Regions from separate parts of the Kitasatospora sp. NBC_01266 genome, predicted to be linked through region 2. Evidence: predicted binding sites of a transcription regulator. Region 2 holds the regulator's gene; the other holds the start of a gene.
The links. Region 2 encodes HrcA, which represses chaperone genes, less so after heat shock. Its sites were predicted from a motif close to TTNGCACTCNGNNNNNCNGAGTGCNAA; they were not measured.
Positions count from the first base shown of each region.

Region 1: the regulator HrcA is predicted to act here: its motif matches at 1,846-1,872, upstream of groL (chaperonin GroEL).

Region 1 is NZ_CP108458.1:4,748,138-4,755,365, reverse strand. It holds gene groL (chaperonin GroEL) at 67-1,689, opposite strand; gene OG403_RS20840 (cold-shock protein) at 2,006-2,209, opposite strand; gene OG403_RS20835 (ubiquitin-like small modifier protein 1) at 2,755-3,033, opposite strand; gene thrC (threonine synthase) at 3,070-4,350, opposite strand; SAM riboswitch class I at 4,368-4,499, opposite strand; gene OG403_RS20825 (glucosyl-3-phosphoglycerate synthase) at 4,652-5,662, shown strand; gene OG403_RS20820 (alpha,alpha-trehalose-phosphate synthase (UDP-forming)) at 5,885-7,228, shown strand, end outside.
Region 2 is NZ_CP108458.1:2,954,772-2,961,999, reverse strand. It holds gene OG403_RS12585 (DUF3097 domain-containing protein) at 1-547, opposite strand, end outside; gene pspAB (PspA-associated protein PspAB) at 615-1,199, opposite strand; gene htpX (zinc metalloprotease HtpX) at 1,230-2,159, opposite strand; gene hrcA (heat-inducible transcriptional repressor HrcA) at 2,541-3,719, shown strand; gene dnaJ (molecular chaperone DnaJ) at 3,795-4,937, shown strand; gene OG403_RS12560 (16S rRNA (uracil(1498)-N(3))-methyltransferase) at 5,010-5,759, shown strand; gene OG403_RS12555 (S41 family peptidase) at 5,880-7,228, shown strand, end outside.

The DNA.
Region 1 (7,228 bases), 1.8 Mb from region 2:
GGCAGGCGAAAGGGCGGCCTCCCGAAGGAGACCGCCCTGTCAGAACAGCTGATCCTCGAAGGAGGATCAGAAGTCCATGTCACCGCCCGGCATGCCGCCGCCGGCGGCCGGGGCGGCCTTCTCCGGCTTGTCGGCGATGACGGCCTCGGTGGTGAGGAAGAGCGCCGCGATGGAGGCGGCGTTCTGCAGCGCGGAACGGGTGACCTTGGCCGGGTCGATGATGCCCGAGGCGATCAGGTCCACGTACTCGTTGGTCGCGGCGTTCAGGCCGTGGCCGGCGGGCAGGTTGCGGACCTTCTCCACCACGACGCCGCCCTCGAGGCCGGCGTTGGTGGCGATCTGCTTGATCGGGGCCTCCAGCGCGACCTTGACGATGTTGGCGCCAGTGGCCTCGTCGCCCTCGAGCTCGAGCTTGTCGAACGCGACACCGGCCTGCAGCAGGGCCACGCCACCGCCGGCGACGATGCCCTCCTCGACGGCCGCCTTCGCGTTGCGAACGGCGTCCTCGATGCGGTGCTTGCGCTCCTTCAGCTCGACCTCGGTCGCCGCGCCGGCCTTGATGACGGCCACGCCGCCGGCCAGCTTGGCGAGGCGCTCCTGGAGCTTCTCGCGGTCGTAGTCCGAGTCGCTGTTCTCGATCTCGGCGCGGATCTGGTTGACCCGGCCGGCGACCTGCTCGCTGTCGCCGCCACCGTCGACGATGGTGGTCTCGTCCTTGGTGATGACCACCTTGCGGGCGGTGCCCAGCAGCTCGAGACCGGCGTTCTCCAGCTTGAGGCCGACCTCCTCGGAGATCACGGTGCCGCCGGTGAGGATGGCGATGTCACCGAGCATGGCCTTGCGGCGGTCGCCGAAGCCCGGGGCCTTGACGGCGACGGACTTGAAGGTGCCACGGATCTTGTTGACCACCAGGGTCGACAGGGCCTCGCCCTCGACGTCCTCGGCGATGATGACGAGCGGCTTGCCGCTCTGCATGACCTTCTCCAGCAGCGGGAGCAGGTCCTTGACCGAGCCGATCTTGGAGTTGGCGATCAGGATGTAGGGGTCCTCGAAGGAGGCCTCCATCCGCTCCAGGTCGGTGGCGAAGTAGGCGGAGATGTAGCCCTTGTCGAAGCGCATGCCCTCGGTGAGCTCGAGCTCCAGGCCGAAGGTGTTGCTCTCCTCGACGGTGATGACACCTTCCTTGCCGACCTTGTCCATGGCCTCGGCGATGAGCTCGCCGATCTGGGTGTCAGCGGCGGAGATGGAGGCGGTGGAGGCGATCTGCTCCTTGGTCTCCACGTCCTTGGCCTGCGCCAGCAGCTGGTCCGAGACGGCCGCGACGGCCTTCTCGATACCGCGCTTCAGGGCCATCGGGTTGGCGCCGGCCGCGACGTTGCGCAGACCCTCGCGAACCAGGGCCTGGGCGAGCACGGTGGCGGTGGTGGTGCCGTCGCCAGCGACGTCGTCCGTCTTCTTGGCGACCTCCTTGACGAGCTCGGCACCGATCTTCTCGTACGGGTCCTCGAGCTCGATCTCCTTGGCGATGGAGACACCGTCGTTGGTGATCGTGGGGGCGCCCCACTTCTTCTCAAGGACGACGTTGCGGCCCTTGGGGCCCAGCGTCACCTTGACGGCATCGGCAAGCTGGTTCATGCCGCGCTCAAGGCCGCGGCGAGCTTCCTCGTCAAACGCGATGATCTTGGCCATCGGAAGTGGTCCTCCAGGACACGGTCGACTGCTCGGACCAGTGGTGCCCGCGACGGACGGCCCTGGTATGCGGGGGTCCTGTCCCCTACCGCTCCCGGGGGCCTCACCGACCCAGTCCGTTTGTCACTCTCACACTGTGAGTGCTAACGCCAATGATTAGCACTCCGGCATGGCGAGTGCAAGCTCCTTCGATGACCGGACGCCAACTCGCGGCGAACGAACGGCAGGCCCGCACCCGCCCCGCGGTGGGGATGGGTGCGGGCCTGCCGCTGAACCACCAGCTCGGTGAGAGCCGAGGCTCCGAGGTTCGGAAAGGTCAGACCGCCGCGCGGACCATGTCCGCCTGCGGGCCCTTCTGCCCCTGGGAGATCTCGAACTCAACCCGCTGGCCCTCTTCAAGGGTGCGGTAGCCGTCCATCTGGATCGCGCTGTAGTGGACGAACACGTCCGCACCACCGTCGACCGCGATGAAGCCGTAGCCCTTCTCCGCGTTGAACCACTTGACGGTGCCCTGAGCCATTCCGAACTCCCCTAGTGCTGTGCTGGCCCTTCACGCGCCCGCAGGTCACGAGCGCGGGTCTGGCGGAGATGCCCGAGGAAACCCCCCTGGGCGCACTCCTGCATGCCGCAGCGCCCCACCCCCGGAAGCCAGTTGGCGCCGACGGAGCAGGCGAATGCATCGACCGCGGCTGAATGTATCCGCATCGGAGCCCTGTGCAACAGGCCCACTGAACGCCAATTCGACGAGGCCGTGAAGGGATAGCAGGGGAGGAATGCGACAGAACTCGTCATTTCACCTGGGACATAGCGGACGAAACTCACGAATAGCCCAAAGAATTCTGACGCGGCGCCGACATGATTCGGTTGATACAGCGGCAGCTGGCGTCTCAGGACCCGGGACGCCCCGAGCCGCTCTCCAGCCGCGCACCAGAACCGGAGGCGGAAGTCGGGGACAGCCTATGCCCTCCCGGGGACCACCGCGGACACGGCTCGGGGCGCCGCGCCCCGCCGATGGCCGACGGGGCACGGCGCCCCGAGCGCCTGCCGAAGAGCCGTGACGGGCGGTCAGCAGCCGCCGGCCACCGCCGGGATGATCGACACGCCGGCGCCGTCGCCGACCGCGGTGGCCAGGCCCTCGGCGAATCGCACGTCGTCGTCGTTCACGTACACGTTGACGAAGCGGCGAAGCTTGCCGGCCTCGTCCAGGATCCGCTGGGCGATTCCGGGGTGGTTCTGCTCCAGGTCGGCGATGACCTCCTGCAGGGTGGCGCCCTCGGCGCTCACCTCGGACCTGCCGTCGGTGTAGGTACGCAGGATGGTCGGAATGCGGACGGTCGCGCTCATGGGGTTACTCCTCGCTCGCTGCGTGCTGGGGGTGGGTCAGGAGGCCAGGCCGGCGGCCCGGAAGGACTCCAGGGTCGGCCGGATGGTCGCGGTCAGCCCGGCGTCGGCGACCGCGTCCAGCGTCTTGAGCCCGTCCCCGGTGTTGATCGCGACGGTCTCCTTGGCCGGGTCCAGCAGGCCGTTCTCCACCAGCTTCCTGAGCACGCCGATGGTCACCCCGCCGGCGGTCTCGGCGAAGATCCCCTCGGTGCGGGCCAGCAGCCTGATCGCGGCCACCACCTCGGCGTCGGTGACGTCCTCGACCGCGCCGCCGGTGCGCCGGGCGATGTCCAGCACGTACGGGCCGTCGGCCGGGTTGCCGATCGCCAGCGACTTGGCGATGGTGTCCGGCTTGACCGGCTTGATCACGTCGCGGCCGGCCTTGAAGGCGGCGGCGACCGGGGAGCAGCCGGCCGCCTGGGCGCCGAAGATCTTGTACGGCCGGTCCTCGACCAGGCCGAGCTTGATCAGCTCCTGCAGCCCCTTGTCGATCTTGGTGAGCTGGGAGCCCGAGGCGATCGGGATGACGAGCTGCTCCGGCAGCCGCCAGCCGAGCTGCTCGCAGATCTCGTATGCCAGGGTTTTGGAGCCCTCGCCGTAGTACGGGCGCAGGTTGACGTTGACGAAGCCCCAGCCCTCGCCGGCCGGGTCACCGATCAGCTCGGAGCAGAACCGGTTCACGTCGTCGTAGTTGCCCTCGATGCCGACCAGCTCGCCGCCGTAGACACCGGCCATCACGACCTTGCCCTGCTCCAGGTCGTGCGGGATGAAGACGCAGGACTTGAACCCGGCGCGGGCCGCCGCGGCGCCCACCGCGCCGGCCAGGTTGCCGGTGGACGAGCAGGACAGGGTGGTGAAGTCGAAGGCGCGGGCGGCCTCGATGGCGCAGGCCACCACCCGGTCCTTGAAGGAGTGGGTGGGGTTGCCGGAGTCGTCCTTGACGTGCAGCTGGGCGGTGAAACCGAGCTCGCGGCCCAGGTTGTCCGCCTTCACCAGCGGGGTCCAGCCGGGGTTCAGGTTGGGCTTGCCGGCCACGTCGGCGGGCACCGGCAGCAGCGGGGCGTAGCGCCAGATCGAGGCCGGTCCCGCCTCGATCTGCTTGCGCAGCTGCTCGGCGTCGTAGCCGGCGAAGTCGTAGGCGATCTCCAGCGGGCCGAAGCACTCCAGGCAGGCGAAGCTGGGGCCGAGCGGGAAGCGGGTGCCGCACTCGCGACAGGACAGCGCGGCGGCGGGGCCGAGGTCGACGGTCGCGGAGGGTGCAGGGGTAGCGGTAGCCATGATGGCGGAGGCCTCTCTCCTCATCTTCCCCGTGGCGCGGTCGCGCCACAGGCCGGAATTGGCACCTGTCCCGCCGGCACCTGCGATGGCCGGGCGAGAAGGTTGCCGGGACGTCGACGGGCCGTTCCCTCAGTCCCTCTGGATGAGCTCTGTGAAGTTGTGGTCCTGCGTTGTACTGGTCTCGCGCTGCGACCGACCCCGACGTGCGAAGGTCTGACCGCAGTACGAAGACTGTAACCGAAGGCCGGACGCCTGACCCTGACCGTCCGCCACGCGAGACGAGAGTTACGAGGAGCGAGATTTGCCTGCCGAGCAGAGCCCCGCGCCACTGCCTGAGGTGGCCGACTGGCTGCGCCGCCGGTCCTGGCGGTCGGCCGACCGGTCGGCCGACCGGCTGCTGGCCGCCAAGCGCGCCGCGGGGCCGGCCGGGACGGTGAGCGTGGTGCTGCCCGCGCTGGACGAGGAGTCCACGGTGGGCGGGATCGTCGAGGTGATCCGGCGCGAGCTGATCGAGCGGCTGCCGCTGGTGGACGAGCTGGTGGTGGTCGACTCCGGCTCGGTGGACCGGACCGCCGAGGTGGCCGCGGCGGCCGGCGCCCGGGTGGTGCACCGCGACGAGATCCTGCCCCGGGTGCCCCCGGTGCCCGGCAAGGGCGAGGTGCTCTGGCGCTCGCTGCTGGTCACCAGCGGCGCGATCGTCTGCTTCATCGACGCCGACCTGCGCGAGTTCGACCCGGCCTTCGTCTCCGGCATCATCGGCCCGCTGCTCACCGACCCGGACCTGCAGCTGGTCAAGGCGATGTACGACCGGCCGCTGGAGACCGGGGGCGCGGTGGTACCGGCCGGCGGCGGGCGGGTCACCGAACTGGTCGCCCGGCCGCTGCTCAACCTGCACTGGCCCCAGCTGGCCGGCTTCGTCCAGCCGCTCGGCGGTGAGTACGCGGCCCGCCGCTCACTGCTGGAGCAGCTGCACTTCCCGACCGGCTACGGGGTGGAACTCGGCCTGCTGGTGGACGCGCTGGAACTGGTCGGCCTGGACGCGCTGGCCCAGGTGGACGTCGGGGTGCGCCACCACCGCCACCAGGACAGCCAGGCGCTGGGCCGGATGGCCGCCACCATCTACCGCACCGCGCTGGAGCGGCTGGACCGCACCCACCGCCTGAAGGCCGCCGAGGGCCTGGCCCGCCCGGTGCTGACCCAGTTCACCCGGGACGCCCTGACTCGCGAGTTCACCGCGCACAGCCATGAGGTGGCCGCCCTTGAGCGGCCCCCCATGATCGAACGGCCGGAGTACCCGGCCGGATCTTCATGACCGCTGTCCGGGTTTGGCGTCCGCCGCCTCCGGCAAGGTTGAAGACGTGACTCCGCCACCCCGAAGGTCGAGGCGGCTTCTCCCCCGGCCCCGAGGAGCCTCATGACGGCCAAGCCCTGACCGCTGCTCCGAGAGCGGGGAGCCAGAGTACTACACAGCGCTGTCGGTGTGTCAGCAGAAAGTCACCATCTCGTCTGCCGACGGCTTCCGACAAGGAGAGACATGGCCGATCACACGCGCGCCCGCGTCCTGGTGGCATCCAACCGGGGCCCGGTCTCCTTCAGCAGCGCCCCGGACGGGTCGCTGACCCTCAAGCGCGGCGGCGGCGGGCTGGTCTCCGGGCTCTCCGCGATCGAGGACCCGAACACCGTCTGGGTCTGCGCCGCGCTCGGCGAGGCCGACCGCGAGGCGGCCCGGCGCTCGCCGCAGGGGCGGCTGGACCAGGGCGGCTTCGACGTCGGCGGACAGGCCGTCCGGATGCTGGACATCGACCCGGAGGTCTTCGACCGCGCGTACAACGGGGTGGCCAACTCCACCCTCTGGTTCCTGCACCACCTGCTCTACGACACCCCGACCGCGCCGGTCTTCGACGCCACCGCCGCCGAGCAGTGGAGCGCCTTCGAGGCCTACAACCGGGCCTTCGCCGAGGCGCTGGCCGCCGAGGCGGCACCGGGCGCGGCGGTGCTGGTGCAGGACTACCACCTGACCCTGGCGCCGGCGCTGCTCCGCGAGCTGCGGCCGGACCTGCGGATCGGCTACTTCCTGCACATCCCGTGGGCCCCGGTGGACTACTTCGGGCTGCTGCCGGACGCGCTGGCCGCCGCCGTGCTGACCGGTGTGCTCGGCGCCGACCGGGCCGGCTTCCACACCCGGCGCTGGGCCGAGGCCTTCGCCGACTGCTGCGAGCGGGTGCTGGACGCGAAGGTCGACCGGGCCGAGCTCTCGGTCAGCTACCAGGGCCGCACCACCCGGCTCGGCGTGCACGCGCTGGGCGCCGATGCCGACTTCCTGCGCGAGCGGGCGCACCGGGCGGACGTCGAGGAGCGGTTGGCCACGTTGCGCGAGGCGGTGGGCGGCTGCCGGACCATCGTCCGGGTGGACCGCACCGAGCTGAGCAAGAACATCGTGCGCGGCCTGCTGGCCTACCGGCACCTGCTGCGCAGCCGCCCCGAGTGGCGCGGGCGGGTGGTGCACATCGCCTTCGCCTACCCCTCCCGGCAGGACCTGGCCGAGTACCGCGCGTACACCGCGGCCGTGCGGCGGATCAGCCAGGAGATCACCGAGGAGTTCGCCACCGACTCCTGGCAGCCGCTGATACTCCAGGTCGAGGACGACTTCGCCCGCTCACTGGCCGCCTACCGGCTGGCCGACGTGGCGCTGGTCAACCCGATCAGGGACGGCATGAACCTGGTCGCCAAGGAGGTCCCGGTGGTCTCCGACGCGGGCTGCGCGCTGGTCCTCTCCCGCGAGGCGGGCGCCTACCCGGAGCTGGCCGAGGACGCGCTCGGCATCAACCCGTACGACGTGGTGGGCACCGCCGAGGCGCTGCACCGGGCGCTGACCATG
Region 2 (7,228 bases):
GCTCCTTGGTCCCGGGGAGCAGGTGGTCCACCAGCACGCCCAGCCGCCGCCCCTCGCCGGGGGCGAACTCGGCCACGATGGCCGGCAGGTCGTCGATGCCCTCCAGGTACTCGACCACCACGCCCTCGATCCGCAGGTCATCGCCCCAGACCCGCTCGACCAGCTCCGCGTCGTGCCGGCCCTCGACGTAGATCCGCGACTCCCGGGCGACCCGGGCCCGGGCGCCGCGCACCGCGATCGAGCCGGAGGCGGTCCGGCCCGGACCCCGGGCCGGTGCCGGCCCGGACGGGCGGACCAGGGTGACCACCTTGCCCTCCAGCAGGAAGCCGCGCGGCACCAGCGGGAAGACCCGGTGCTTGCCGAACCGGTCCTCCAGGGTCACCGTCAGGCCCTCGGCGGTCTTCTCGCAGCGCACCACCGCGCCGCAGAAGCCGGTGGTGGCCTCCTCGACCACCAGGTCCCGCTGGGCGGCCACCTCCGGGGCGGGCTGTCCCCCCGGCCGCTTCCAGGGCGGGGTCAGGTCGGGGCCGTACTGAGTGCTGCGCATGGGAGGAACTATAGGAAAAGCCGACGGCCCGTCAGGATCCACGGGCCGTCGGCTCAGCACGAACGCGTCACAGGCCGGGCGCGCCCCAGACCGGGAACCAGCGGCTCAGGTCCGTCTCCAGCCGCAGGTCGTTGCCGAGCATCGCCTTCACCTGCAGCTCCAGCGGGCTGTTGCGGCGCTCGCCGCCGCCGGGCATCGGGGCGAACGGGTAGAACGCGCCGCGCTTGTAGAGGTAGACCAGCGCCAGCGACTGGCCGGCCTCGTTGCGGAAGCCCACCAGCGAGCAGAGCAGCTGCGGCCCGAAGCCGTTGGCCTCCAGCTCGCTGTTGACCGCGTGCAGGTCGTTGACCAGGTCGGGCAGCTCCTCGGGGGTGTGCCGGGCGAGCAGCCAGGAGTAGCCGTACTGGTCCCGGCTGGCCTCCACCGGCGTGCCGCCGCCCGCCGTGTCGGCGTCCAGCAGGGCCCGCACCTGCCGCTCCACCTCGACGAAGGCGCCGCCCTCGACCGCGGCGAAGCAGACCGAGCCCAGCCCGGTGGGCGTGAAGCCGGCGGCGGCCTCCAGGGTGAGGGCGGCCGAGGGCACACCGAACAGCTGGTCGAGGTCGGGCTTGACCGGCTTGGTGCGGCCGAGCAGCGCGTCCAGGAATCCCACGGATCGTTCCTTTCGGGGATGGTGCGTGGGTCAGTGCTGACCCAGCTCGGCGGAGATCTTGCCCAGCTGCTCCAGCCGCTGCTCCAGGCTGGGGTGGGTGGACATCAGCTGGGTGGCCGCCTCGCGGGCGTTCAGCGCGGGGGCGAAGAAGAAGGCGTTGTAGGGCTGCGCCTGGCGCAGGTCCTTGGTCGGGATCGCGGAGATCTGCCCGGTCACCTTGGTCAGCGCCGAGGCGAGCGCGCTGGGCCGGCCGGTCAGCTGGGCGGCGGCGCGGTCGGCGGCCAGCTCGCGGTAGCGGGAGAGCAGCCGGGTGAGCAGGAAGCTGAGCGCGTAGACCACCACGCTGACGATCGGGATGATGATCATCAGGATCGCGGCGCTGTCATTGTTGTTGTTGTTCCGGTTGCCGCCGCTCATCATGCCGCTGTAGAGCGCGATCCGGGTGATCGCGCCGGCCAGTACGCCGAGGAAGCCGGCGATCGTCATCACGGCGACGTCCCGGTGCGCGACGTGCGAGAGCTCGTGCGCGAGCACGCCCTCCAGCTCCTCCGGCTCCAGCCGGCGCAGCAGGCCGGTGGTCACGCAGACCACCGCGTTCTGCGGGTTGCGGCCGGTGGCGAAGGCGTTGGGCATGTCGTTGTTGGCCACCGCGACCCGCGGCTTGGGCATGTCGGCCAGGGCGCAGAGCCGGTCAATGGTGCCGTGCAGCTGCGGGTACTGCTCGGGGGTGACCTCGTGGGCGCCCATCGCCCGCTCGGTGATCTTGTCGCTGAACCAGAACTGCGCGACGAAGAGCCCGCCCATCAGCAGCACGATCAGCGGCCAGGCGCCCTTCAGCAGGACGATCAGCACACCCGTGAAACCGACGTACAGCAGCCCGATCAGGAACATCGTGGTGACCATCCGCGTGGACAGCCCACGGTCGGGAGCAAAACGGGTGTGGGGGCCGGACGCCGACATGGCTGCTCCTCTGTCCATCAGTTCTCCATCGTCGGGGCGGTCGTTCCGGCCCCGATCTCAGTTGCTATCGATGCTGCCACTTCGCCGGGCGGCGGGCACCACCCTGGTCGGACATGATCGCGCGTCGCTCGTCACGTCCGTCCGGCAGGGGGCACCGCGCGGAGTGATCCGCGCGGCATCCACGGCCAGGGCGTTCCTGCCGTCGGACCCGGGCCTTACACTGGCAGGTACGGTTCTGGCACTCCACTGTGCAGAGTGCCAAGCCCGATCCGACCGAGCAGTGCCGAGCGTGCGCCGAACCACTCGGCGCGATGCTCGGCGAAGGACTTGCCCCGCAGGACCCTGGTACCTGGACAACGCGCGAAGAGGGAGGTGCGTGCCATGTTCGACGAACCCGATTCCGACCCGCGTCCGAGCGGTCGCGACCCGGTCGGCGACCAGCCGGCCGGGCGGCCCGCCGCCCGCTCCGCCCGCCCGGGCGCCAAGGCCGCTCCGGCCGGCCGCGTCGCCCGGGGCGCCGAGGTCGGCCGGGTGGAGCTGCGCCAGCTCGACGAGCGCAAGCTCGCGGTGCTGCGCGCCATCGTCCAGGACTACGTCGGCACCGAGGAGCCGGTGGGCTCCAAGGCCCTGGTGGAGCGCCACAACCTCGGCGTCTCGCCGGCCACGGTGCGCAACGACATGGCCACCCTGGAAGAGGACGGCTACATCCAGCAGCCGCACACCAGCGCCGGCCGGATCCCGACCGACAAGGGCTACCGGCTCTTCGTCGACCGGCTGGCCGAGGTCAAGCCGATGAGCGCCCCCGAGCGTCGCGCGATCCGGCACTTCCTGGACGGCGCGGTCGACCTGGACGACGTGGTGGCCCGCACCGTGCGGCTGCTGGCCCAGCTGACCCGCCAGGTCGCGGTGGTCCAGTACCCGTCGCTCTCCCGCTCCGCGGTGCGCCATGTCGAGCTGGTCTCGCTCGCCCCGGCCAAGGTGATGCTGGTGCTGATCACCGACACCGGGCGGGTCGAGCAGCGGGTGGTCGACTGCCCCGGTCCGGTCCGCGAGTCCACCCTGGCCGACCTGCGCGCCCGGCTGAACGCCCGGGCCGGCGGCCAGCGGTTCCCCGACGTCCCGGCCCTGGTGGACGACCTGCCGGCGGCCTTCGAGCCGGCCGAGCGCCCGATCGTCGCCACCGTGCTCTCCACCCTCTTCGAGACCCTGGTGGAGCAGAACGAGGAGCGGATCATGCTGGCCGGCACGGCCAACCTGACCCGGGTCGGCCACGACTTCCCGCTCACCATCCAGCCGGTGCTGGAGGCGCTGGAGGAGCACGTGGTGCTGCTCCGCCTGCTCGGCGAGACCACCGACGGCGGGATGACGGTGCGGATCGGCCGGGAGAACGAGTACGAAGGGCTGAATTCCACGTCGGTCGTCTCGGTCGGCTACGGTTCGGGCGACGAGAGCGTGGCCAAGCTCGGCGTGATCGGGCCGACGCGGATGGACTACCCCGGCACGATGGGGGCGGTCCGAGCCGTTGCCCGGTACGTGGGGCAGATCCTGGCCGAGTCGTAGCAGCACCCCTACTAGATTTAGTAGGCAACCCAGTCGCAGCAGGACTTTCCACAGGCAGAACAAGCGGAGCAATTGGTGGCCACGGACTACTACGCGGTACTCGGCGTCCGACGGGACGCGGGGCAGGACGAGATCAAGAAGGCGTTCCGGCGCCTCGCCCGTGAACTGCACCCGGACGTCAACCCGGACCCGAAGACGCAGGAGCGGTTCAAGGAGATCAACGCCGCTTACGAGGTGCTCTCGGATCCGGCCAAGCGGCAGGTCTACGACCTGGGCGGGGATCCGCTGTCGCCGAACGGCGGCGGTGGCGCGGGCGGCTTCGGCGCCGGCGCGGCGGGCTTCGGCTTCTCCGACATCATGGACGCCTTCTTCGGCGCGGCCGCCGGTCAGCGCGGCCCGCGCTCGCGCACCCGGCGCGGCCAGGACGCCATGATCCGGCTGGAGATCACCCTGGATGAGGCCACCTTCGGCACCACCAAGGAACTCCAGGTCGACACGGCCGTCACCTGCACCACCTGCTCCGGCGAGGGCGCGGCCCCTGGCACCTCGGCGCAGACCTGTGACATGTGCCGCGGCAAGGGCGAGGTCTCGCAGGTCACCCGGTCCTTCCTGGGCCAGGTCATGACCTCCCGCCCGTGCCCGCAGTGCCAGGGCTTCGGCACCGTGGTCCCCACGCCCTGCCCCGAGTGCGCGGGCGACGGCCGGGTCCGGGCCCGGCGCACCCTCACCGTCAAGATCCCCGCCGGTGTCGACAACGGCACCCGGATCCAGCTGGCCGGCGAGGGCGAGGTCGGCCCCGGCGGCGGCCCGGCCGGCGACCTCTACGTGGAGATCGCCGAGACCAACCACCCCACCTTCCAGCGCCGCGGCGACGACCTGCACTGCACGGTGACCATCCCGATGACGGCCGCCTCGCTCGGCACCCAGGTGCCGCTGCAGACGCTGGACGGCCCGGAGGAGGTCGACATCCGGCCCGGCACCCAGTCCGGCCAGTCGATCCCGCTGCACGGACGGGGCGTCACCCACCTGCGCGGGGGCGGCCGGGGCGACCTGATAGTGCATGTCGAGGTGCAGACGCCCACCAAGCTCGACCCCGAGCAGGAGGACCTGCTGCGTCGACTGGCGGTGCTGCGCGGCGAGGAGCGGCCCTCGGGCCACTTCGCGCCGGGGCAGCAGGGGCTGTTCTCCCGGCTGAAGGACGCCTTCAACGGCCGCTGAGCGGTCACCAACTCTCTCGGGGTGGGCCCGGCACAACGGGCCCACCCCGACCCGTTTCGAGGAGCGCGCGCCATGACCGCACCCGTCTTCGTCGTCGAGACGCCCCTGCTGGCCACCGCCGCGCCCGGCGCCGTGGTCCGCCTGGACGGACCCGAGGGGCGGCACGCCGCCGCCGTGAAGCGGCTGGAGCCCGGCGAGCCGGTCACCCTGACCGACGGTCTGGGGCTGGGCGGCCACGGCACCGTCAGCGCCGTGCACGGCAAGGACGCGCTGGACGTCACGCTCACCGAGCTGCGCGCCGAGGCCGAGCCGCAGCCGCGGATCACCGTGGTCCAGGCGCTGCCCAAGGGCGACCGGGGCGAGCTGGCGGTGGAGACCATGACCGAGGTCGGCGTCGACGTGGTGATCCCCTGGTCGGCGTCGCGCTGCATCACCCAGTGGAAGGGCGAGCGCGGCGCCAAGGCGCTGGCCAAGTGGCGGGCCACCGCCCGCGAGGCGGGCAAGCAGTCGCGCCGGCTGCGCTTTCCCGAGGTGCGCGAGCCGATGACGACCCGTCAGCTGGCTCCGCTGCTGGCCGCGGCGGCGTTCGCGGCGGTGCTGCACGAGGAGGGCGCCGAGCCGCTGGCCGCCGCCGAGCTGCCGGAGCGCGGCGAACTGGTGCTGATCGTCGGTCCGGAGGGCGGGGTGAGCCCCGAGGAGCTGGCCGCCTTCGCCGAGGCGGGCGCCAAGCCCTACCGGCTGGGCCCCTCGGTGCTGCGCACCTCCACGGCGGGGGTGGCCGCGGGCGCCCTGCTGCTCGGCCGCACCGGTCGCTGGTCCTGACCGCGCGGCCGCCTCGCCGACGACCGAGCGGCCAACGACCGAGCGGCCGAAGGCCGGTGGCCTCCTCCGGCTCCTGGGAATCGCTGGTCCCAGCCGCCCCGGGCTGCATAACCTGACGCAGTGACGGATACCGACAGCACCCCAGCGGGCGCCTACCTGCGCCACCCGCACCTGCACGGCGACCTGGTGACCTTCGTCGCCGAGGACGACATCTGGCTCGCCCCGCTGGACGGTGGCCGAGCCTGGCGGCTGACCGCCGACCGCTCACCGGTCTCCCACCCGCGCTTCTCCCCGGACGGCCGCCTGATCGCCTGGACCTCCACCCGGGACGGCTCGGCGGAGGTCTACGCGGCCCCGGTCGACGGCGGCGAGGCCAGCCGACTCACCCACTGGGGACACACCGGGCGCAGCAGGCTGCGCGGCTGGACCCCGCAGGGCGAGCCGGTGGCGATCACCAGTGCGGGCCAGTCGACGGCCCGTCAGAGCTGGGCCTTCGCCGTCCCGCTGGACGGCGGCCAGCCGCGCCGGCTGCCGTTCGGGCCGATCGGCAACCTGGCCTTCGAGGGGCCGGGCGACGGCGAGCGGGTGCTGCTGCTCTCCGCGGTCAGCATGGAGCCGGCCCGCTGGAAGCGGTACCGGGGCGGTACCGCCGGGCGCCTGTGGCTCGGCACCACCGGCGGCGAGTTCGCCCGGGTGCACCAGGAGTTGGACGGCAACATCGAGTCGCCGCTCTGGGTGGGCGACCGGATCGCCTTCCTGAGCGACCACGAGGGCAGCGGGCAGCTCTACTCCAGCCGTCCCGACGGCTCGCAGCTGCGCCGCCACACCGACCTCGACAGCCCGTTCTACGCCCGCAACGCCGGTACCGACGGCACCCGGGTGGTCTGGCACAGCGGCGGCGACCTGTGGCTGCTCGACTCGCTGGACGGCAAGGCCCGGCCGCGGCGCCTGGAGGTGCGCCCGGCCGGCCCGCGCTCCGGGCGCCGCGGCTACCCGCTGGCCGCCACCGGCTGGCTCGGCTCGGCCGCCCCGGACGCCACCGCGCGCGCCGCCGCCGTGGTGGTGCGCGGCACCGTGCACTGGCTGACCCACCGGGAGGGTCCGGCCCGGGTGCTGGACGAGACCCCGGGCACCCGGGCCCGGCTGGCCCGGGTGGTCCCGCCGACCGCCGAGGGCGAGGCACAGGGTGCGCTCTGGGTGACCGACGTCGAGGGCGAGGACGCGCTGGAGTACGCGCCCGACGTGCTGGCCGGCGAGCGCAGCCGGCTCGCGGCGGGCGAGCTGGGCCGGGTACTGGGCCTGCTGGTCGCCCCCGACGGCCGGCAGGCGGCGGTGGCCGCGGCCGACGGCCGGGTGCTGCTGGTCACGCTGGCCGACGGCGCGGTGCGCGAGCTGGCCCGCAGCGTCGACGGTGAGGTCACCGGGTTGGCCTTCAGCCCCGACGCGGCCTGGCTGGCCTGGTCCCAGCC